DNA from 3 places in the Streptomyces sp. NPDC058697 genome. Region 2 is predicted to be linked to each of the others. Evidence: riboswitches for the same ligand, from Rfam matches in the RefSeq annotation. Region 2 holds a riboswitch; each other region holds the start of a gene.

The links. Region 2 has a riboswitch for cyclic di-AMP ahead of ACFWXQ_RS22115 (M23 family metallopeptidase). Riboswitches for the same ligand answer to the same signal wherever they lie in the genome.
Region 1: linked by a shared signal. The riboswitch ahead of ACFWXQ_RS08485 (M23 family metallopeptidase) and the one ahead of ACFWXQ_RS22115 (M23 family metallopeptidase) in region 2 are both predicted to bind cyclic di-AMP.
Region 3: linked by a shared signal. The riboswitch ahead of ACFWXQ_RS04250 (peptidoglycan DD-metalloendopeptidase family protein) and the one ahead of ACFWXQ_RS22115 (M23 family metallopeptidase) in region 2 are both predicted to bind cyclic di-AMP.

What each region holds. Positions count from the first base shown of each region.
Region 1 covers NZ_JBHXSU010000003.1:121,652-129,432, reverse strand. Annotated here, with positions in the region: gene ACFWXQ_RS08495 (HPr family phosphocarrier protein) at 97-378, shown strand; gene ACFWXQ_RS08490 (GntR family transcriptional regulator) at 716-1,411, opposite strand; gene ACFWXQ_RS08485 (M23 family metallopeptidase) at 1,675-2,448, opposite strand; cyclic di-AMP (ydaO/yuaA leader) riboswitch at 2,461-2,621, opposite strand; gene ACFWXQ_RS08480 (M16 family metallopeptidase) at 2,857-4,245, opposite strand; gene ACFWXQ_RS08475 (pitrilysin family protein) at 4,242-5,603, opposite strand; gene ACFWXQ_RS08470 (DNA topoisomerase (ATP-hydrolyzing) subunit A) at 5,977-7,781, shown strand, end outside.
Region 2 covers NZ_JBHXSU010000009.1:18,701-26,481, forward strand. Annotated here, with positions in the region: gene lhgO (L-2-hydroxyglutarate oxidase) at 45-1,256, shown strand; gene trmB (tRNA (guanosine(46)-N7)-methyltransferase TrmB) at 1,471-2,256, shown strand; gene ACFWXQ_RS22105 (PrsW family intramembrane metalloprotease) at 2,422-3,714, shown strand; gene ACFWXQ_RS22110 (aldo/keto reductase) at 3,742-4,728, opposite strand; gene ACFWXQ_RS22115 (M23 family metallopeptidase) at 4,816-5,865, opposite strand; cyclic di-AMP (ydaO/yuaA leader) riboswitch at 5,877-6,032, opposite strand; gene ACFWXQ_RS22120 (PP2C family protein-serine/threonine phosphatase) at 6,287-7,390, opposite strand; tRNA gene ACFWXQ_RS22125 (tRNA-Met) at 7,563-7,636, opposite strand.
Region 3 covers NZ_JBHXSU010000001.1:1,002,668-1,010,448, reverse strand. Annotated here, with positions in the region: gene ACFWXQ_RS04270 (helix-turn-helix domain-containing protein) at 1-296, shown strand, start outside; gene ACFWXQ_RS04265 (DUF6126 family protein) at 293-418, shown strand; gene ACFWXQ_RS04260 (tyrosine-protein phosphatase) at 487-1,284, opposite strand; gene ACFWXQ_RS04255 (alpha-galactosidase) at 1,454-3,535, shown strand; cyclic di-AMP (ydaO/yuaA leader) riboswitch at 3,831-3,995, shown strand; gene ACFWXQ_RS04250 (peptidoglycan DD-metalloendopeptidase family protein) at 4,000-4,932, shown strand; gene ACFWXQ_RS04245 (SGNH/GDSL hydrolase family protein) at 5,232-6,017, shown strand; gene ACFWXQ_RS04240 (TetR/AcrR family transcriptional regulator) at 6,222-6,842, opposite strand; gene ACFWXQ_RS04235 (Glu/Leu/Phe/Val dehydrogenase dimerization domain-containing protein) at 6,941-7,781, opposite strand, start outside.

The DNA of each region.
Region 1 (7,781 bases), on a different contig from region 2:
CCGCCCCGGGCCCGGAATCCGCGGCCGCCCGGGGCACGCTTCACGATATGGAACAATGGTCTAGACAACCGTGAGACACCTGAAGGGCAGCATCACATGGCTGAGCGCCGCGTCAACGTCGGCTGGGCCGAGGGCCTTCACGCCCGTCCCGCCTCCATCTTCGTCCGGGCCGCCACGGCCTCCGGCGTCCCCGTGACGATCGCCAAGGCCGACGGCAACCCCGTCAACGCCGCCTCGATGCTCGCGGTTCTCGGCCTGGGCGCCCAGGGTGGCGAGGAGATCGTCCTGGCCTCCGACGCCGAGGGCGCGGACGCCGCGCTCGACCGCCTGGCGAAGCTGGTCGCCGAGGGCCTTGAGGAGCTCCCCGAGACCGTCTGATCCCGCGAACCACGTACGGCGGAGCCGCGTCCACCCATACAGGGTGACGCGGCTCCGCCGTTTCCGTCCGCGCGTGCGTCGCGCGGCGCGGTGTGTGTACGTGACACCGCCGTTTTCGCGCGACCGCGCCGCCGTTTTGTCCGTACGTCACGTCGGTGCGCGGCTTTCCGGCGCATCATCGGGCATCTTCCGGGCTTTTTCATGCCCGCGCGCCGAGTTCCGCACACCGGGTTCCGCGCATGCGGAAATCACGTGCGCGGAAATTCCGGGCACGTGGAAAATAGGGGCAGCAGAAATAGACCCCTGCGAATAACCCTCTTTGTATACGGCGCCACTGTTAATACCGCAGGCCCGCCGTGTTTACGGGATGTTGCGAAGTCCTCACACGCTCCGCGCGGTCACCGCCGCCGGGAAAGCGCAGCCGGTGCGCGGCCATCGCCCGCTCGGTGTGCAGTGCCGTGATCGCCCTGGCCCGGTCGTTGTCGCCGCGCGCGACGGCGTCCACGATGGCGCCGTGCTCGGCCCAGGACTCGGCGGGGTGGGCGGGCGCCTCGACCGAATACATCCAGGCGATCTTGTGCCGCAACTGGGCGAGCGTGGAGGTGAGCGCGGGGCTTCCGGAGGCCTGTGCGAGCGTCTCGTGGAACCAGCCCCCGAGCGAGCGCAGATCCTCGCTGTTGCCCCTCCTGGCCCGCTCCTGGCCCAGCCTGACCAGGCCGCGCAGCACCTTGAGATGCGCCTCGGTGCGGCGCTGGGCGGCGCGCGCGGCACCCAGCGGCTCCAGCAGCGTGCGCATCTCCAGGAGGTCGGCGGCCTCCTGCTCGGTGGGTTCCGCGACGCACGCGCCCGCGTGCCTGCGCGTGACGACGAAGCCTTCCGCCTCCAGGGTGCGCAGAGCCTCCCGCACGGGGACCCGCGAGACTCCGTACCGGCGCGCGAGCAGTTCTTCGGTGAGCCGGCCGCCGCGCTCGTAGACACCCGCGACGATGTCGTCACGGATCGCCGTGCATACCGAGTGCGCGGGAATACGCATGACCGGACCTCCGCCTTAACCCCCGCGAAACGCGGTCGATTGACGCCTGTTCGGTGACTCTATTGCAGAGAGCGGGAAATTCCGATGGCGGACCGGAATCCGTGGATATTTTTTGGACACACCTGGCTTCTGAACAGGCAGTCGTCCGGTGCAAAGTCGGCCGAGAAGTGGCCGAGAAGCCATCAGGAAGTGATCAGAACCGCGCGAAGGCCCCGGCTCGATGAGCCGGGGCCTTCAGCTGTTGCGCAGGCTGTCGCCCGCCGTCAGACGTTCACGCCGTGCTGGCGGAGGTACCCGAGGGGGTCGATGTCCGAGCCGTACTCCGCGCTCGTCCGCGCCTCGAAGTGCAGGTGCGCCCCTGTGACGTTGCCGGTCGCACCGGAGAGGCCTATCTGCTGGCCGGGGGTGACCGTCTGGCCGACCGAGACACCGAGGGACGACATGTGCCCGTACTGGGTGAAGGTGCCGTCGTTCATCTTGATGACGACCTGGTTGCCGTACGCGCCGCCCCAGCCGGCCTCCACGACGGTACCGGCGCCCACCGCGTGCACGGTGGTGCCGCTGGCGGCGTGGAAGTCGATGCCGGTGTGGCTGCCGGAGGACCAGACAGCGCCGCCGGCCTTGTAGCCGGTGGAGACGTACGAGCCGGAGATGGGCGCGGTGTACGACTTCAGCAGGCGCTCGCGCTCGGCCGCCCGGGCTGCGCGGGCCTTGACCTCGCGCTCCTTCTTGGCCTTCTCCGCGGCTTCCTTGGCACGCTCCTTGGCGGCGGCCTCAGCCTTCTCGCGGGCGGCGGTCTCGTCGGCGGCCTGCTGCTGGGCGGCGGCCTGGGCGTCGATCTGGTCGGCGACCGAGTCGCCGATGGTGATCGCCTGGGTCAGGGTCTGCTCGGCGGGGCTCTCTGCGGCGAATGCGGGAGCAGCCAGGGTGCCGACGACACCGGTGGTGGCGAGTGCGGCGACGCCGACGGTCCGGTTGGTCGTGCGCTTCATGCGGCTGGGACGACGGTGCTTCCCGGTGGCGCGGGTGAACGCCATGAAGTGGCTGGTCCTTTCCTTCCTTCTCGCCTACCGGGTTAGCTGACGGGTTCGGAGCAGGAAGGTCTCCTACGGACACCCTTCGGGAAGGGCGTCCGATTCACCCCAGGGACTGCGTATGGGTCCCCGGCTCCCCTGGCTCGCGCCGTACGGGGACTCGGCGATGACTGTCCGGTGCCGCGGGCGCGGCGCACTGCCTGACGAACAGCCGGACCGACGCTAAGCGGGGCGTCTTTCAATCAACAAACGGATCAAGGGTTTTGTAGCGCATGCCACAGGGCAGACGGGCAGCCTCTCCACCAATACGGACAACTCACCGATCGACTGCCGAAGTCCGGGCAAAAGGAGAACCCAGGCGACTCTTCAGTCACCTGGGTTCGCCATGGAGGGGTGCTGTTCTACTCCGCTCTACTCCGCCGTCACGACGCTGACTTCGCCGATTCCGAGGGCGCGGACCGGCTCCTCGATCTGCGCGGCGTCACCGACGAGGACGGTCACCAGACGGTCCACCGGGAAGGCGCTCACCGCGGCCGCGGTGGCCTCCACGGTGCCGGTCGCGGCGAGCTGCTGGTACAGCGTCGCCTGGAAGTCGTCCGGCAGGTACTGCTCGACCTGGTCGGCGAGGGTGCCCGCGACGGCGGCCGCCGTCTCGTACTTCAGGGGCGCCACACCCACGAGGTTCTGCACGGCGATGTCGCGCTCGGCGTCGGTGAGGCCCTCGGCCGCGAGGGTGCGCAGCACCTTCCAGAGGTCGTCGAGCGCCGGGCCGGTGTTCGGGGTGTCCACGGAGCCGCTGATGGCGAGCATCGCGGCGCCCGTCCCGTCCGGCGCGGAGCGCAGCACCTGGCCGAACGCCCGCACACCGTAGGTGTATCCCTTTTCCTCGCGCAGGACACGGTCCAGACGCGAGGTGAGGGTGCCGCCGAGGCAGTACGTGCCGAGCACCTGGGCGGGCCACACACGGTCGTGCCGGTCGGCGCCGACGCGGCCGATGAGCAGCTGCGTCTGGACGGCTCCGGGACGGTCGACGATGATCACGCGGCCGGTGTCGTCGGCGGTCACCGGCGGAATGGGGCGGGGCTCGGCCTGCGATCCCGTCCAGGCGCCGAGCGTGTCCCCGAGCAGCGCGTCGAGGTCGACGCCGGTGAGGTCGCCGACCACCACGGCGGTCGCGGTGGCGGGGCGTACGTGCTTCTCGTAGAAGGCGCGGACGCCCGCCGAGTCGATCGCGGTGACCGTCTCCTCGGTGCCCTGGCGCGGACGCGACATGCGCGAGGTCGCCGGGAAGAGCTGCCGGGAGAGCTCCTTGGCGGCGCGGCGGGCCGGGTTGGCGGTCTCGTGCGGGATCTCGTCGAGCCGGTTGCGCACCAGCCGCTCGATCTCGCTGTCCTCGAAGGCGGGTGCCCTGAGGGCGTCGGCGAGCAGACCGAGCGCCTTGGGGAGCCGGGAGACGGGGACTTCGAGGCTGATCCGTACGCCGGGGTGGTCGGCGTGCGCGTCGAGGGTGGCGCCGCAGCGCTCCAGCTCGGCGGCGAACTCCTCGGCGGAGTGCTTGTCGGTGCCCTCGGTGAAGGCACGCGCCATGATCGTGGCGATGCCGTCCAGGCCCTTCGGCTCGGCCTCCAGCGGGGCCGCCAGGAGGATCTCGACGGCGACGACCTGCTGGCCGGGGCGGTGGCAGCGCAGCAGGGTCAGGCCGTTGTCGAGCGCGCCGCGCTCGGGGGCCGGGAAGGCCCAGGGCCTGGCCTCGCCGGCCTGGGGCTGCGGGTGGAATTCCATCGTGGCGAGCTCGGTCACTTGGCCGCCTCCTCGTCGGTGTCGTCAGCGGCGTCGGTCTCTTGGGCCTCTTCGGCGACGGTCGGCTCGTAGACCAGCACCGCGCGGTTGTCGGGGCGCAGGCGGGCCTTGGCGACCTCCTGGACCTCCTCGGCCGTGACGTCGAGGACGCGCTGGACGGCCGTCAGGGCGAGCTGCGGGTCGCCGAACAGCACCGCGTACCGGCACAGTTCGTCGGCGCGGCCCGCGACCGTGCCGAGGCGGTCCAGCCACTCGCGCTCCAACTGGGCCTGGGCGCGCTCCATTTCCTCGGCGGTGGGACCCTCCTCGGCGAACCGGGCGAGCTCCTCGTCGACGGCGGTCTCGATCACCGGCACCTCGACGTCGCCGGACGTCTTCACGTCGAGCCACCCCAGGGAGGGTGCTCCCGCGAGGCGCAGCAGGCCGAACCCGGCCGCGACGGCGGTGCGGTCGCGGCGTACGAGCCGGTTGTAGAGCCGGGACGACTCGCCGCCGCCGAGCACGGTCAGGGCCAGGTCCGCCGCGTCGCACGCGCGCGTGCCGTCCTCCGGCAGCCGGTAGGCGGCCATCAGCGCGCGGGCCGGGACCTCCTCCTCGACGACCTCGCGCAGCTGCTCGCCGATGGTCTCGGGAAGCGCGCCGTCGCGCGGGGCGGGCTTGCCGTCGTGGCCCGCGATCGAGCCGAAGTACTTCTCGACCCAGGCGAGCGTCTGCTCCGGGTCGATGTCTCCGACGATCGAGAGAACGGCGTTGTTGGGCGCGTAGTAGGTGCGGAAGAACGCGCGCGCGTCCTCCAGGGTGGCCGCGTCCAGGTCCGCCATCGACCCGATGGGGGTGTGGTGGTAAGGGTGGCCCTCCGGGTAGGCGAGGGCGGTCAGCTTCTCGAAAGCGGTGCCATAGGGGACGTTGTCGTAACGCTGGCGGCGCTCGTTCTTGACGACGTCCCGCTGGTTCTCCATGGACTCGTCGTCGAGCGCCGCGAGCAGCGAGCCCATGCGGTCGGCCTCCAGCCAGAGGGCGAGCTCCAGCTGGTGGGTGGGCATGGTCTCGAAGTAGTTGGTGCGCTCGAAACTGGTCGTGCCGTTGAGCGAACCGCCCGCGCCCTGCACCAGTTCGAAGTGACCGTTGCCCTTCACCTGGCCCGAGCCCTGGAACATCAGGTGCTCGAAGAGGTGGGCAAGTCCGGTGCGGCCCTTGACCTCGTGCCGCGAACCGACGTCGTACCAGAGGCACACCGCCGCGACCGGGGTCAGGTGGTCCTCGGAGAGCACCACACGCAGGCCGTTGGCCAGGCGGTGCTCGGTCGCTGTCAGGCCGCCGGAACCGGCCTCAGCTGTGGCCGTGTGACCCATGGGCATGTACGTCCCTTCGATCGCGGAAAACTGCTGAATTCCTGCTAGTCATGCCACTGTATGCAAGCGCGCGGACAGCTGGCGAAGTTCCCGCGGCGCGTACGCCGAGAGCGAGCAGGCGGGCGGCGTCGGCAGGCCGTACGCTCGTGCGCCCGCACGGCCTCCGAAGCCCTGTGCGGGCACGCGGATTCGCCGCTTCCGAAGCCTGTGGAAAAGGCCGAGAAGGCGGCCCGCGACGCCTGTTGGAGCGGCCGGACACCCGGCTCGGGAGGCCCGTACGGACGGGTCGTGGTCCACGTTGTCAGTGGGCCGGTCCACAATGGAGCCCGTCAGAACCCGTTCATGCCCCGGCAGAGACTGTGAAGGAGTCGCAGCAGCGATGGCCCGCCGCAGCACGAAGACCCCGCCGCCAGACGACTTCGAGGAGCGCATCCTCGACATCGACGTCGTCGACGAGATGCAGGGCTCCTTCCTCGAGTACGCGTACTCGGTCATCTACTCCCGAGCCCTGCCGGACGCCCGCGACGGCCTCAAGCCGGTGCATCGCCGCATCGTCTACCAGATGAACGAGATGGGCCTGCGTCCCGACCGCGGCTATGTGAAGTGCGCCCGCGTCGTCGGCGAGGTCATGGGTAAGCTCCACCCCCACGGCGACGCGTCGATCTACGACGCCCTGGTCCGCCTGGCCCAGCCCTTCTCCATGCGGTTGCCCCTGGTCGACGGGCACGGCAACTTCGGTTCGCTGGGCAACGACGACCCGCCGGCCGCCATGCGGTACACCGAGGCGCGGATGGCCGACGCGACGTCCCTGATGACGGAGTCGATCGAGGAGAACACGGTCGACTTCTCCCCGAACTACGACGGCCAGGAGCAGGAGCCGTCGGTCCTCCCGGCCGCCTACCCGAACCTCCTGGTCAACGGCTCGTCGGGCATCGCGGTCGGCATGGCGACGAACATGGCGCCGCACAACCTCGGCGAGGTCATCGCCGCCGCCCGTCACCTGATCCGCCACCCCGGCGCCGATCTCGAGACGCTCATGAAGCACGTCCCGGGGCCCGACCTGCCCACGGGCGGCCGCATCGTCGGCCTCACCGGCATCAGGGACGCGTACGAGACGGGCCGCGGCACCTTCAAGATCCGCGCGACAGTGTCCGTGGAGAACGTGACGGCGCGCCGCAAGGGCATCGTCGTCACCGAGCTGCCGTTCACCGTCGGCCCGGAGAAGGTGATCGCCAAGATCAAGGACCTGGTCGGCTCGAAGAAGCTGCAGGGCATCGCGGACGTCAAGGACCTCACCGACCGTGCGCACGGCCTGCGCCTGGTCATCGAGGTCAAGAACGGCTTCGTCCCGGAGGCCGTCCTGGAGCAGCTCTACAAACTGACGCCGATGGAGGAGTCCTTCGGCATCAACAACGTGGCGCTGGTGGACGGCCAGCCGCTCACGCTGGGCCTCAAGGAACTCCTGGAGGTGTACCTCGACCACCGCTTCGAGGTCGTGCGCCGCCGCAGCGAGTTCCGCCGCACCAAGAAGCGCGACCGGCTGCACCTGGTCGAGGGCCTGCTGGTGGCCCTGATCGACATCGACGAGGTCATCCGCCTCATCCGCTCCAGCGAGAACTCCGCACAGGCCAAGCAGCGCCTGATCGAGCGCTTCTCGCTGAGCGACGTCCAGACGCAGTACATCCTGGACACGCCGCTGCGCCGGCTCACCAAGTTCGACCGCATCGAGCTGGAGACCGAGCGCGACCGGCTCAACGGCGAGATCGACGAGCTGACCGGCATCCTGGAGTCGGACTCCGAGCTGCGCAAGCTGGTCTCGTCCGAACTGGCCGCGGTGGCCAAGAAGTTCGGCACCGAGCGGCGTACGGTCCTGCTGGAGTCCGCCGGTTCCGCCGCCGCGACCGTGCCGCTCCAGGTGGCCGACGACCCGTGCCGCGTGCTCCTGTCGTCGACGAAGCTCCTCGCGCGTACGGCCAACGGTGACCCCTTCGGGGAGAGCGAGGGCAAGCGCGCCAAGCACGACCTGATCCTTTCCGCCGTCCCGGCGACCGCCCAGGGTGAGATCGGCGCGGTCACGTCCGCCGGCCGGCTGCTGCGGATCAACGTCATCGACCTGCCGCAGCTGCCCGACACCACGGCGGCGCCCAACCTCTCGGGGGGCGCGCCGGTCTCGGAGTTCCTGAC
Region 2 (7,781 bases):
CACTATCGGGGGTGGGAGTCGGAGGCTGGAGGTGGGGCGGGCAGATGGGGCGGAAGGTCGCTTACGACTGTGACGTGCTGGTGATCGGCGGCGGGATCGTCGGTCTGTCGACGGCGTATGCGATCACGCGTGCCGCACCGGGCACACGGGTGACGGTGCTGGAGAAGGAACCCGGCCCGGCCCGGCACCAGACCGGGCGCAACAGCGGCGTCATCCACAGCGGGATCTACTACCGCCCGGGCTCCCTCAAGGCCCGTTTCGCCGTGCGGGGCGCCGCCGAGATGGTCAAGTTCTGCGCGGAGTACGGCATCGCCCACGCCGTCACCGGCAAGCTGATCGTCGCCACGGAGCGCGAAGAGCTGCCCCGCCTGCACGCACTGGTCCAGCGAGGCCGGGAGAACGGCATTCCGGTCCGCGAACTGGGCGCCTCCCAGATCGCGGAGTACGAACCCCAGGTGCGTGGCCTGGCCGCGATCCACGTGGCCACGACAGGCGTATGCGACTTCGCGGGCGTGGCCCGCCAACTCGCCGACGCATCCGGCGCCCACATCGAATACGACGCCGAGGTCACACACATCGACCGCCGCCCCGACCTCGGAGTGGCGGTCCGCACCACCGAAGGCACGATCACCCGCGCCCGAGTCCTGGTCAACTGCGCCGGCCTCCACTGCGACAGGATCGCCCGCCTCACCGGCGACGACCCCAAAATGCGGATCGTCCCCTTCCGAGGCGAGTACTACACCCTGGCCCGCCCAGACCTGGTCAACGGCCTCGTCTATCCCGTCCCGGACCCGGCCTTCCCCTTCCTCGGCGTCCACCTCACCCGGGGCATCGACGGAAGCGTCCACATCGGCCCCAACGCGGTCCCGGCCCTGGCCCGCGAGGGCTACGACTGGCGAACCGTACGCCCCCGCGAACTGGCAGAGACCCTCACCTGGCCAGGCTCCTGGCGCATGGCCCGACACCACTGGCGCTACGGAGCCGGCGAAGTACACCGCTCAGCATCGAAGCACGCCTTCACCAACGCGGTCCGCCGCCTGCTCCCGGCCGCCACCCCCGAAGACCTGATCCCCACCACCGCAGGCGTCCGAGCCCAGGCAGTCCTACGGGACGGCACCCTCCTGGACGACTTCCTGATCCAGGAATCCCCGCGCACGATCCACGTACTCAACGCCCCCTCCCCCGCAGCCACAGCCTCCCTCCCCATCGGTCGAGAGATCGCAGCCCGAGCCCTCAGATCAATGACCACCACCTGAGCCCAGAAGACGGACGGCGGGAGAGGGACCCACGAACAGAAGGGGCCGTGCCGGTACGTCGCAGTCCGCCGCATACAGCTCCTCCCAAAAACGGTTCCCTCCAATCCCACAGCCGTACACCCGGCAAGCGGCGGACTCGACGTACCGGCACGGCCCCGCCCCACAACGGACCGCACAACCACCCCCCACCCCCACCCCGTAAAATCGACGCACTGTGTCTGACTCCTCCACGCCCCGAACCCCCCGCCCAAAGGGCGAACCCCGCTTCCCCGACGGCCCCCGCCCCGACCCCGCCGGCTCCCACTTCGAGCGAAGAATCCGCAGCTTCCAGCCCCGAAGAAGCCGAGTGACCCAGGGCCAGGCGGACGCCCTCCAGCGCCTGTGGCCCAAGTGGGGCCTCGACATCGACGGCCGGCACCCCCTCAACCTCAGGGACCTCTTCGCCGCCGACATCCCGGTCGTCCTGGAGATCGGCTTCGGCATGGGCGAGGCCACCGCACAGATGGCCACCGAGGACCCCACCACCGGCATCCTCGCCGTGGACGTCCACACCCCGGGCCAGGGCAACCTCCTGAACCTCGCGGACCGAGCCGGCCTGTCCAACCTCCGCGTGGGCAACGGCGACGCGATCATCCTGCTCCGCGAGATGCTGACCCCGGACTCCCTCGACGGCCTGCGCGTCTATTTCCCGGACCCCTGGCCCAAGAAGCGCCACCACAAGCGTCGCCTGATCCAGCCGGAGTTCCTCACCCTCGCCGCGTCCCGCCTCAAGCCGGGCGCACTGCTGCACTGCGCGACGGACTGGGAACCGTACGCCGAGGTCATGCTCGAAGTCCTCACCGCGCACCCGGACTTCGAGAACACCCAGCCGGACGGCGGCTTCGCGCCACGCCCCGACTTCCGCCCCCTGACACGTTTCGAGGGCCAGGGCCTGGACAAGGGACACGTGGTGAACGATCTGCTCTTCCGCCGCGTACGGCATACCGCGGACAGCGAGTAGGCCCGCACAACACACAAAGTACGGGCCGAAGGCTCCACAAGGCGGGCGAACCACACCACGCACCGCCCCCGCCCCCCGCGCCCGCGCCCGCCGCGCCCCCCGAGCCCCCAAGCCCGGACAGGGCGCTCTCGCGGCCCACGCCCCTCCCTCGTTAGGGTCTTTGTCATGGCCACCGGTCCCCCGTTCCCACCGCACCCCGGCTACCCTCCCGGCATCCCCGCCGGAGGCGCCGCGCACTGGTGGCAGCGCAAGTGGGTCCGCTACACCGCCCTGACCGCCCTGCTCGCCCTCTCCGGACTCGTCATCCTGGCCCTGGTCCGCAAACAGACCGGCACCGAGGGCTTCCTGGTGGGCCTGGGCCTCGCCGTACTGCCCGTCCCGCTCCTCGTCGCCGCGTTCCGCTGGCTGGACAGGGTGGAGCCGGGCCCCTGGCGCAACCTCCTCTTCTCCTTCGCCTGGGGAGCCTGCGCCGCCGCACTCATAGCCATCGTCGCGAACAGCTTCGCGACGAGATGGATAGCGACGGCGACGGCGGACCCGTCCAGCGCCGACACACTGGGCGCGACGGTCATAGCGCCGATAGTCGAGGAGTCGGCGAAGGCAGCAGCCGTCTTACTCGTCTTCCTGTTCCGCAGAAGGGAGTTCACGGGGATCCTCGACGGCGTGGTGATAGCCGGCGTCACGGCGACGGGCTTCGCGTTCACCGAGAACATCCTGTACCTCGGCACGGCGTTCGGCACGGACCAGCTCAGCGGCGGCAGCGGCATCGCCTCCGTCACGGCGGCGACCTTCTTCGTACGCGTGATCATGTCGCCGTTCGCGCACCCGCTGTTCACCGTGCTCACGGGCATCGGCTTCGGCATCGCGGCACTCTCCGCGGACCGCCACCAGGTCCGCCGCGTACTGCTCCCGATCATCGGTCTGCTGCTCGCGATGGGCATGCACGCGATGTGGAACGGCTCGTCGACGTTCGGCGAGTACGGCTTCTTCGCGGTCTACGCGGCCTTCATGGTCCCGGCTTTCGGCCTGCTGACGTGGCTGGTGATCTGGACCCGCCAGCGCGAGCTGGGCACGATCCGCTCAGAGTTGCCCGCGTACGCGCTGGCGGGCTGGCTCACGGCCCCCGAGCCGTTCGTCCTGGGCTCGATGAAGGCAAGGCGGCTGGCCCGCGAGTACGCCACGCACCACGGCGGACGCGCGGCGGGCAGGGCGGTCGCGGAGTACGAGGCGTACGCGACATCGCTGGCGTTCCTGCGCCACCGGGGCCGCAAGGGCCGCGCGGGCGCAGACTTCGTCGTACGGGAACGGGAGCTGCTCCACGAACTGTGGACGCGCCGCGAACCGGCCCGCCCGGCGCTCCTGTACGCGGCGCGGGCGACGGCTCCGGCACCGGTGGCACCGCAGTGGCAGGGCTACCCAGCGCCAACGCCGTACACATACAACCCGTACCGCTCTTAAAGGCGCAACCGCACCCCACCCCCAACCTCAGCCAGAACCAGAACCCGAACCCGAACCCGAACCCGAGCCGGAGCCGGAAGCAGAAGTCAGCCTCCCCAACTCCCCCTCCGTGAGGACAAGCCCGGCCACCCCCAGCAAAGCCGGAAGCTGCTCCACCGTACGGGCGCTGGCGATGGGCGCGACGACGGTCGGCCGGGAGGCGAGCCAGGCGAGAGCCACGGTGGCGACCTCGGCCCCACGCTCGCGCGCGACCTCGTCGAGCGCGGCCAGCACCCGCTGCCCCCGCTCCGACTCCAGATGCGCCCCCGCCGACCCGGCCCGCGCGCTGTCGACCACGGCACCCGCCCGGTACTTGCCGGTGAGGAAGCCCGAGGCGAGCGAGGAGTAGGGGACGACGGCCAGACCGGCCCGGGAGGCGACGTCACGGAGCGGCCCCTCGTACGAGTCGCGGGAGACGAGGTTGTACCGGGGCTGCAGCGCGACGTACCGCGCGAGGCCCTCGCGGTCGGAGAGGTCGAGGGACTCCTGAAGGCGCTCGGGCGAGAGGTTGGACGCGGCGATGGCGCGTACCTTGCCGGCGCGGACGAGCTCGTCCAGGGCCGTGATGATCTCCTCGACCGGCACGGAAGGGTCGTCGAAGTGGGTGTAGTACAGGTCGATGTAGTCCGTCCGCAGCCGCCGCAGCGACGCGTCGGCCGCGGCCTTGATGTTCACCCCGGACAGACCCTTGTACCGGGGGTGGGCCCCGACCTTGGTGGCGACGACGACGTCGGCGCGGTTGCCGCGCGCGGCGAGCCACTCGCCCAGGACGGTCTCCGACTCACCGCCCTCGTTGCCCGGCACCCAGGCCGAGTAGGTGTCGGCGGTGTCGACGAAGTTCCCGCCCGCGGCGGTGTACGCGTCGAGCACGGCGAAGGACTGCGCCTCGTCGGCGGTCCAGCCGAAGACGTTGCCGCCGAGGGAGAGCGGGAAGACGTCGAGGTCGGACGAACCCAGCTTGCGGAGAGAGGTCATGGGTAGCTCAACGGCCGTACCGGACGGCCGTATTCCGAACCTGAGAACCTCTCGGACCCGCCTTACCGTAAGGCGGGTCAGCCCGTCCTACGGAGTGAGCCCCTTGCCCCGCAGCCACGCCATCGGGTCGATGCCGTCGCCACCGCTGGTGTGGACCTCCAGGTGGAGGTGCGCCCCGGTGACGTTGCCGGTAGCGCCCACGCGGCCGATGATGTCGCCGGTGGCCACCTTCTGGCCGACGCTGACACCGATCGACGACTGGTGCGCGTACCAGACCTCCGTACCGTCGTCGAGCGTGAGGACCGTGCGGTAGCCGTACGAGCCGTTCCAGCCGGCCTCGGTGATCGTGCCGCTGTGAACGGCCTTGATCGGGGTACCCGTAGGAGCGGCGAAGTCCAGACCGGTGTGCTGACCGGACGACCACAGCGCACCGGACTGCCCGAAGGTCGAGGTGATCGTGTACGAGGAGGTGGGCAGCGTGAACTGCTTGGCGAGCTCGGCGAGGCGTGCAGCCTCGGCCTTCTCCTTGGCCTCCTGGTCCGCCTTCTTCTTGGCGGCGGCGACCTTGGCCTCGGCCGCGTCCCGCTCCTTGGCGGCCAGCGTGGCCGCCTTCTTCGCGGCGGCGGCCTCGGCGGCCGCCTGGGCCTCGCGGTCCACCTGGTCCTGCTGCTGCTCGGCCTGGAGCATGATGCGGGCGCGCAGCGCCTCGCCCGCGTCCGAGTTGCCCTCCTCGGCGTCGGCGGCGGTGAGGCCGACGGCGGTGATCGGGGTGCTGGAGCCCTTGGGGGCGTCGTCGTCCGAGAACGGCGAGCCGACGTTCGGCAGGTCGGGGATCGAGATCGACACCGGGGGCTTGCCGGTCTGCGCGGTGGCCATGCCACCCGCACCGACGGCGGCTATGACACCGACGCCCAGAACGGTCGAGCTACGGGCGAGTCCTCCGCCGCGCTGCTTGGAGACGCGGTGCCTGCCGCGGACGGGAAGGACGGTCTCCGCGCTGGGATTCCAGACGTCCCACGTCTCCTCGTCCTTGCGGGCGCCGTATGCGAAGGTGTCGGGCTTCTTCTCACCCGAGGGCTCACCCGTCAACTCATCCGGCACGAACGAGGGTGTGGGGGCAGACCGGTTGGACGCCACGTAGGCGCACTCCTTTCCTTCCTTCTCGCCTACCGGGTTAGCTGACGGGTTCGGAGCAGGAAGGTCTCCTACGCGCGTCAACCGCGGTGCGCTACACCGCGAAGACGAGCGATTCACCCCAAGTGGTGGTTCCCCGGTTCCCTTGCGGGATTCGGCGCGTGCGCACGGAGCCGACTCTTGTGACGGCTGGGACGACCGCGCTGCGTTATCGAACGTTAATAGACCCGGGCACCGGATTCCAAGCTGTTCCTGATGATCGTTAAGGCTCTTGGCCTGGACTTACAGGTCATGAGCGGGGTAAATCGGGCGAGTTGATCGTCATTCAGGAACGGGAGCCCTGTTGATGGTGCGTCAGTTGTTGAGCGGAGGGATTCCGTTCGACTACCAACGGTGATAAAGGTCGCCGCAAGAGCGATCTATCTCACGGCCGCCGCACCGCGAGCAGTGCCATGTCGTCGGCGGCCCCGCCCCCGGTGTGCCGCAGGACGTCGTCCAGTACCGCGGAGAGCAACTCGTCGGGCCCGGGAAAGACCCGCCCGGACAATTGCCGCGCCGGATCGAAGAAGACGCCTCGCCGGTCCCGCGCCTCGGACAGCCCGTCCGTGTGGAAGAGCAGCATGGCCCCGCCCGGGAACTCCTCCTCCTGCGCACGGTCGGGCCAGGCCCCCAGCTCCCCCGTCCCGAGCGGCAGCGCGGGCTCCGCCGCGCCGAGCGTACGTACCTCTCCGTCGCCGTACAGGAGGAGGGGCCCGGGGTGGCCGCGGTTCACGAGGCGTACGACGGGGGTGCCGTGCGGGATCTCGGCGAGCACGGCGGTGGTGAAGTCCTCGAAGGCCGCGATGATGTCGCGCCGGACGCCTTCGCGCGCGAGCGCCCGCTCCAGCCGCTGGGCGACCGCCTCCAGACTCGCCTCCTGATCGGCGGCCTCCCGGAAGGCACCAATGAGTACGGCGACGACGGCGACCGCTCCCATGCCCTTGCCCCGCACGTCGCCCACGAGGAGCCGTACGCCGTGCGGGGTGTCCTGCACGGCGTACAGGTCGCCCCCGATGAACGCGCCCTCCTGTGCGGCCTCGTACCGTGCCGCGATCTCGAGGCCGCCGATCCGCGCCGCCGGTTCGGGCAGTACGGCCCGCTGGGCGGCCTCCGCGACCTCGCGGGCGGTGGCGAGGCGCGCGTTGCCGCGGGCCACGAGCCGGTTGATGCCGACGGCGAGCGCGGCGGCCGTGGCCACGGTGAGGATCTCGGTGACCGCGCTCGCGTCGAAGGCGAACCTGAGGTGTACGAGCGCCATGGCCGCGGTCGCCACGATCCCCGTCCACACGGTGGCGCCGAGCGAGAAGAGGGGAGCGGCGATGAGTGGTGCGGCCGTGAAGAAGGGGGCCGCGGTGAAGTCCTGCGGGGTGAGGAGGTCGTAACAGGCACCGGCGACGATCAGCAGCGCCGGCAGTGCGCGGACGAGGCTGCGCTGATACCGGGCGGTCCTCTCCGCGGGCTCGACGCGCACCGGCTCCTGCTCCTCCACCTGTCCAGGCTTCCGGGAGCCTGGACGGCGGGCGAGCGGACGGGGACCGGGCGGGTGAAAACACCGGGGAAAACGCCCGAGGAGAACAAGTGGGGGAGAACAAGTGGGAGAAACAGCTGCGGAAAACGCCTGGGGCCGGAATCCTGATCGGATTCCGGCCCCAGGCCTTCAGTAGCGGGGACAGGATTTGAACCTGCGACCTCTGGGTTATGAGCCCAGCGAGCTACCGAGCTGCTCCACCCCGCGCCGTTAAGACCACTGTACGCCATCCGCGGGACCCAAAGCACACGCGTTGATGTCGCCCGCGCTTAACCGGGTGGTTTGGCATGAAAAATTCCGTTCGGCGGTGCGGATCGGCCCCGCGCATCGGCCGTACCGACGGAAAACGGCC
Region 3 (7,781 bases), on a different contig from region 2:
GCCGTGGCATGCAGTCCCTGCGGGTGCACGTCCCGTACGGGGCGCAGGGAGACATCGTGCGGGTCCACCCCGGCGAGGAGTGGCTGTACGTCCTGGAGGGGCGGCTGCGGCTGCGCCTCGGGGACACCGCACACGTCCTCGCGCCCGGCGACAGCGCGCACTTCGACTCGCTGACCCCGCACCGGATCGCCGCCGCGGACCGGGACGGGGCCGAGCTCCTCTTCGTACACACCCTGCTGCAGAGCCCCACGGCCACCCTGTGCCTCGGGCCGACGACCCCCGGAGAGACGTCATGAAGGACATGGAGGAGAAGTTCCCGCGCGCTCTGTGGGTGCGGCTCATCATCTACGTGGCGGTCGGACACATCTTCGCCGCCTTCATCTACCTGCTGTTCTCGCTCGGAGCGCAGGGGCAGTAGCAGCAGCCGTCTCTGAGGAGCGGGAGACGGGGGCGGTCCGCGGTGCCGGGTCGGTCGGCGGGAGCCGGTCAGTCGAGGAACCGCTCCCGCAGGCGCTCCCGGATCTCGGGGGTCACGCCCAGGCCCTGCTCCAGATACGCGTCCACGCCGCCCCACTTCTCCTCGATCGTGTCGAACGCCGCCTCCAGGTACTCGGCGCGCGCGTCGAAGAGGGGGCTGAGCAGCTCCATCACCTCGGGGGAGTACGCCGAGGCGGAGGACTTGCTGCGGTGCACCTTGTAGCGGCGGTGCGTCGCGTTCGACTCCAGGTAGTCCGCGACGATGGCCTCGCGCTCGACGCCGAGGGCGAGGAGCGTCACGGCGATGGAGATGCCGGCGCGGTCCTTGCCCGCCGCGCAGTGCATCAGGGCGGGGACGCTGTCCTCGGCCATCGAGTGCAGCACCTGGCGGTGCTCGGCCGTGCGCTCCTTGATTATCGCGCGGTAGGAACCGATCATCCGGTCCGCCGCCTTGCCGTCCCCGAGGATCGAGCGCAGCTGGTCCAGATCGCCGTCGCGGACCATCGTCCAGAACTCCGCGCCGTGCGCCGGGTCGGTCAGCGGAAGGTTCACGTTCCGCACGCCGGGCAGCTCGATGTCCGGACCCTCCAGCTTCTGGTCGGCGGCATTGCGGAAGTCGAAGATCGTGTGCAGGCCCAGGGACGCGAGGAACTCGGCGTCCGACTCCGTCGCATGCGCGAGATGGCCGCTGCGGAACAGCCGTCCGTACGCCACCCGTCGGCCGTCCACCGTCGGCAGGCCGCCCACATCACGGAAGTTGCGCACTCCAGCCAGCTCGGGCTCGGTCGACGGGACCTGCTGCGTCACGGGGGCTCCTCCCATTCGGCTGCCGACGCGGCTCGTCGACGAAGTGCGTTCTCGACGATACGACATCGATTCGTACGCCAATGAGTTGTCCACAGGCGTTGCCGGGGAGGTACGCGGCACATAATGATGTTGATGATTGAGCGTGCCTGTTCGGATCTGTGAGGGTTTGATGTTGGAGATCGGCGAAGACGGTCGTACGTGGCTTCTTTCGGGCCCGGCGAGCAGTTATGCCCTGCGGCTCGGCGAGGACGACGCGCTGCTGCATCTGCACTGGGGTCCGCGTATCGCGCTCGCCGACGCCGAGGCACTCGCCGCCGGCCCGGGACCGGAGTACTGGGCCTTCGAGGCCACCCTCGACGGGCACGAGGAGTATCCGGTGGAGGGCGGCCCCCGTTTCGTACGGCCCGCCCTCTCCGTGCGGACGGACGAGCGGCGCGGCACGGAATGGCGCTTCGAGACGTACGAGGCGGACGGTGACGAGCTGCGGCTGCGGTTCTCCGACTCCGGGCTCGGGATCACGCTGCACTACCGGATGCGGGCCGGGACCGACGTCGTCGAGCGGTGGGTGACCCTCGCCAACGAAGGGCCCGCACTGGAGGTGCTGCGCGCCGACTCCGCGGCCTGGACGCTGCCGCAGCGCGACGGCTGGCGGCTGTCCCAGCTGCACGGGCGGTGGGCGGCGGAGTCCCGGCTCGTACGCTCCGAACTCACCTACGGTGAGAAGGTCATCGGCAGCCGCCGCGGGCACACCTCGCACCAGCACCTGCCCTGGGTCGCCCTGGACGCCGACGGAGCGGCCACCGAGGAGCGGGGCGAGGTCTACGGCTGCGCCCTCGCCTGGTCGGGCACCTGGCGGATCGCCGTGGCCCAACTCCCGGACGCGCGCGTGCAGATCACCGGCGGGGTCGGGTACGACGACTCGGGGCTGCTGCGGCTGGAGCCGGGGGAGAGCTTCGTCACACCCGTCTTCGCGGGGCTGTGGAGCGACGGCGGATTCGGCGGCGCGAGCCGCGCCTGGCACGCCTACCAGCACGCGTACGTGATCCCGGACGCGGACCAGCACCGACCGGTGCTCTACAACTCCTGGGAGGCCACGGAGTTCGACATCTCCGAGGAGCAGCAGGGCGTGCTGGCGCGGCGGGCCGCCGAGATGGGGGTCGAGCTGTTCGTGGTCGACGACGGCTGGTTCGGGGCGCGCACCAGCGACCGGGCCGGGCTCGGCGACTGGACGCCCAACCCCGACCGCTTCCCGGCCGGCCTCAAGCCCCTCGCCGACGAGGTGCACGCGCTGGGGATGCAGTTCGGGATCTGGGTCGAGCCCGAAATGGTCAATCCGGACAGCGAGCTGTACCGCGCGCACCCCGACTGGGTGCAGTTCCAACCGGGACGAAAGAGGACGGAGCTACGCAATCAGCTCGTTCTGAACCTCGCCCGCGAGGACGTCCAGGAGTACCTGTGGGAGCAGCTCGACACGCTGCTCTCCAGCGCGCCGATCGACTATGTGAAGTGGGACTTCAACCGCTGCTTCACGGATGCGGGATGGCCCGGCGAGGCCTACCCGCAGCGGCTCTGGGTGGACCATGTGCACGCCCTGTACCGCCTCCTGGACCGGCTGCGGGAGGCCCACCCGGGCGTCGCCTTCGAGTCCTGCTCGGGCGGCGGCGGCCGTATCGACCTGGGGATCATGGCGCGTACGGACCAGGTGTGGACCTCGGACAACACCGACCCGCTCGACCGGCTCGCCATCCAGCACGGTTTCAGCCAGGTGCATCCCGCGCGGACCATGGCCGCCTGGGTCACCGACAGCCCGAACACCCAGCTCAACGGCCGGGTCAGCTCGTTGCGCTTCCGCTTCGTGAGCGCGATGGCCGGAGTGCTCGGTGTCGGCGGCGACCTGACCCGGTGGAGCGACGAGGAGCTGGCCGAGGCGCGGACGTGGGTGGAGCTCTACAAGGAGATCCGGCCCGTCGTGCAGGGCGGGGACCTCTACCGGCTGCGGGCGCCGGAGGGTGGCCTGAGCGCCGTGCAGTACACGCGTGACGGCGAGGTCGTCGTCCTCGCGTGGCTCCAGGCCCAGCACTACGGCGAGCCGGTCGCTCCGGTGCGGCTGCGCGGACTCGACCCGGCAGCGGCGTACGAATGCCTCGAAACGGGCGAAGTCCACCGCGGGGCGGTGCTGTTGCATCACGGGTTGCGGACGGGGCTGCACGGTGACCTTGATGCGGCAGTTTTCCGGCTGCGTCGCATGTGACTGTTGTGTCCGTAATGGAGCCTTAAATCCAACTCGCTCTGGAATAAAGGCTCCTGGAACGGCACTCCGTGAGCAGCGTCATATTCGTGACGGTCCGCTGTTGCCATGTTCACGTAATTCAGCTGCGTTTTCAGGGATTTAACAAACGGGGGAGATCCCTGCTTTACGCAGCGTGACCGTCATTTCGGTCAGGGATCAAGAGAACGGGGCACACAGGAAACCCCAAAGGTTGTTACTGCGTCTTCATGTCGCTTACGTTCGCCACCAATCCGGACGGACGCCCAATCCTGCCGCCGCCCGGAATCCGCTCACCCACCCGTACACGGCAGGAGCGGGGGACCCACAGGTAGAACGCCTGTTCCGGTCTCCGGAACGGCTAGGGGTTAAGTCGTGCGCAAACACGGCCGGGCATCTCCAGCTCGCACCCGACAGCTCACCTCGCAGGCGCCGGAGAGGAATTCGCCATGCCCGCGAAGGGTAAGCACCGCCGTCCCAAGTCCCAGCGTTTCACCCGCTCCATAGCCGTCGCCGGAACCGGCGGCGCGGCGCTCGCCCTTCCGCTGCTCGGCGCGACCGGAGCGCAGGCCGCGACTTCGCAGTCCGCCGCCGATTCCGTGGCGAGCGTCTCGAATGTCGCGAGCAAGGCCGCCGAATCGGCGCCCGCCGCCGCCGACAAGAAGGCCGAGGCGAAGAAGGCCGCGGCCAAGACCTATTCCGTGCGAGCGGGCGACTCCCTGTCGAAGATCGCCGGCACGCAGAACGTCAGCGGTGGCTGGAAGAAGCTGTACGAGGACAACCGCAAGGCGATCGGCGGTGACCCGGCGCTCATCCACCCGGGCCTGAAGCTCTCGATCGGCAAGGCCGCCGCCACTTCGAGCTCCGACTCCGGCGCCTCCAAGGCCACCCAGTCCTCCGCGAAGAAGGCGGCCCCCAAGGCTGCCGCTCCCAAGGCTGCCGCCGCTCCCAAGGCCGCGGACGACGCCGGTGCCGCCGGCTTCACGCTGCCGGTCGCGGGCGCGAGCGTCGGCACCCCGTACAAGATGTCGGGCAGCATGTGGTCCAGCGGGTACCACACCGGCGTCGACTTCGTGGTCCCGACCGGCACGTCCCTCAAGTCCGTCGGCGCGGGCACGGTCGTCTCGGCCGGCTGGGGCGGCGCGTACGGCAACCAGGTCGTCATCCAGCTCGAAGACGGCCGCTATGCCCAGTACGCCCACCTGTCCTCCCTCTCCGTCTCGGCCGGACAGGCCGTGACCGGGGGCCAGCAGGTCGGCCTCTCCGGCGCGACGGGCAACGTCACCGGCCCGCACCTGCACTTCGAGATCCGCACCACCCCGGACTACGGCTCGGACGTGGACCCGCTGGCCTACCTGCGCGGCAAGGGCGTCTCCATCTGACCCGACGCCGGGCACGCCCACGCGGCGTACCACTCCGCTCGTCTCCGAAGGCCGGACCCTGTGATCCCCGGGGTCCGGCCTTCGGTGTTTCGGTTCTGTGGCATGGCCGGGCGATGTGTCGACAGGGTGCGAGAGCTGCGACAACATCCCTGATCGAGCGCCTTATTCCGGGATTGACCAACACTTGACGAGTGGCTTATCTCACCGCGCGTCAACCCCTTCCTACGGTCGCGTAGCTCACACCCGAAGGTGAATCATGGCCCGATGTGGCAGACGATTCGAAGAATGACAACAGATCAGTGATCGGGTCGTACGTGGCGGTGGGGGACAGCTTCACCGAGGGCGTCGGCGACCTTGGCCCGGACGGGGCGTTCGTCGGCTGGGCCGACCGGTTCGCGGTGCTTCTCGCGGACCGCCGGCCCGAGGGCGACTTCGACTACACCAACCTCGCCGTCCGCGGGAAACTCCTCGACCAGATCGTCGAGGACCAGTTGACGCGCGCGAAGCAACTCGCGCCCGACCTGGTCTCCTTCTGCGCGGGCGGCAACGACATCATCCGGCCGGGCACCGATCCCGACGAGGTCGCGGAGCGCTTCGAGCGCGCCGTCGCGGACCTCACGTCGGCCGTCGGCACGGTCCTCGTGACCACCGGCTTCGACACCCGTGGCGTACCCGTGCTCAAGCACATGCGCGGCAAGATCGCCACGTACAACCTCCATATCCGGTCCATCGCCGACCGGTACGGCTGTCCCGTGCTCGACCTGTGGTCCCTCAAGACCATCCAGGACCGGCGGGCCTGGGACGGCGACCGGCTCCATCTGTCGCCCGAGGGACACACGCGGGTCGCCCTGCGCGCCGGCCAGGTCCTCGGCCTGGAAGTGCCCGCGGATCCCGACCAGCCGTGGCCCCCGCTGCCGCCGCGCGGCACGCTCGAAATGCGGCGCGACAACATCCACTGGGCGCGCGAGTACCTGGTCCCGTGGATCGGGCGGCGACTGCGCGGGGAGTCCTCCGGGGACCGCGTGGTGGCGAAGGGGAGCTTGTCGCCCGGCGACATCAAGATGCGGATCGAGCCGGTGGCTTGAAGGTCCGAGGGCTTAAGGGCCTTCGGTGGCGGGCCGCGGTTCCACCGACGGTCTCGACCGGTGGCCCGAATGTCCGTGGAGGAGTGGGGCTTCCCTGACGGGTGACGTCGGGGGAGCCCCGCCGCTTCTTTGTGGGTGAGGCCGAACCGTCTCGCGGCCGGGTGATCGCGGGGAAGCCCCCTTGCCCCTCGGCGGTACGCCGTCTCAGGCGCCCGGAGTCGTCAGCGCCGCGCGTTCCAGGCCCAGCTCCCGGGCCAGTGCCTCGTCCACCCACTCCTGGGTGCGGGCGCGTGACACCGCGCCGGGGTAGGCCGTCATCTGGACGGCGAGTCCGTCCAGCAGGGCGGTCAGGCGCAGCGCCGTACTCGTGGGGTCCGGGCAGTGGAACTCGCCGGAGGCCACGCCCTCCGCGATGACCTCGGTGATAGCGGCCTTCCACTGCCGGTCGAGGTCACGCGTGACGTCCCGGAGCGCGGGCTCGCGCAGCGCCACCGCCCAGCCCTCGATCCACAGCCGCCAGCCCTTGGCCTGCCCGGTCGGCGCGTACCAGCGGACCGCCGCGCGCAGCCGCCGCAGCGCGGTCGTCCGGCGGCCGAGCAGCTTGCGCAGATGGGCGAGATCGTCCTCGGCGGCGTACGTGAACGCGGCGGCGACCAGTTTCTCCTTGGTCGAGAAGTGATAGAGCACCAGCGCGTTGCTCACCCCGAGAGAGGTCGCCACATCGGCGATCCGCACCGCGGACACGCCCCGCTCCTCGATCTGCTGGATGGCGGCCCGCAGCAGTTCCTCACGCCGCTCCGCCACGCTCAACCGCACTCTTGCCACCGGGCAACCCTATTGCGTCGCCCCGGGGCGTGCCGGTGGAGGGTCGGTTACCGGCCGCGGCCGGGCCGTCACCGATCCCGCCGGCCGTGCCCACGGCGTCAGCGGTACCAGCCGAACCGCTCCGCGATCACCGGCAGCCGGTCCGCGACGATCGCGTGCGCGGCCGCCCGGGGGGTCGTCCCGTCGGCTTCCGCGCGCGCGAGCGTCTGGTCGATCAGGGCACGCATCGAGCGCCGTGTGTACGCGAACGCCTCGTCCGCGTCGGCCCCGATGTCGCCGAACAGCGTCCACCACCACCAGGCGTTGGTCCCGGAGTTGACCACGACGTCCGGCAGGACGGTGACACCGCGGCCTGCGAGCAGCTGCTCAGCGCCCGGCAGGACGGGCATGTTGGCGGCCTCGACGATCCAACGGGCCGTGATCCGCCCCTGGTTGGTGGCGTCGATCGCGTACGAGACCGCCGCCGGCACCAGTACGTCGGCATCGGCGGACAGCCAGGCGTCGCCGGGCAGTTCGCGGTCGCCCGGACGCAGCACCGCGCGGTCGATCGTCCCGTACGTGTCCCTGGCGGCGAGCAGCGCGTCGACGTCCAGCCCTCCGGGGTTGGCGATCGTGCCCTTCACGTCGGCGACGGCCACGATCCTGAGCCCCGCGCGCGTGAGGAAGCGGGCCGTGGCCCCGCCCATCGTGCCCAGGCCCTGCACAGCGACCCGGGTCCCCTCGTACGCCACTCCGGCCCGGTCCAGGGCCGCGAGGACCGACTCGGCCACCCCGCAGCCGCCGACCAGCTCGTCGAGGCCGATGCCGTCCACCTCGACCGCGAACGCGTCCGCCAGCCGCCGCCGGGCCGCCGCCTCGTCGTCGAGCAGCGGATACACGGCCTGGATCGACGACACGAGACCCGCCTCCGCCGCGGCCCGGTCGACGAGGTCCTGGGTG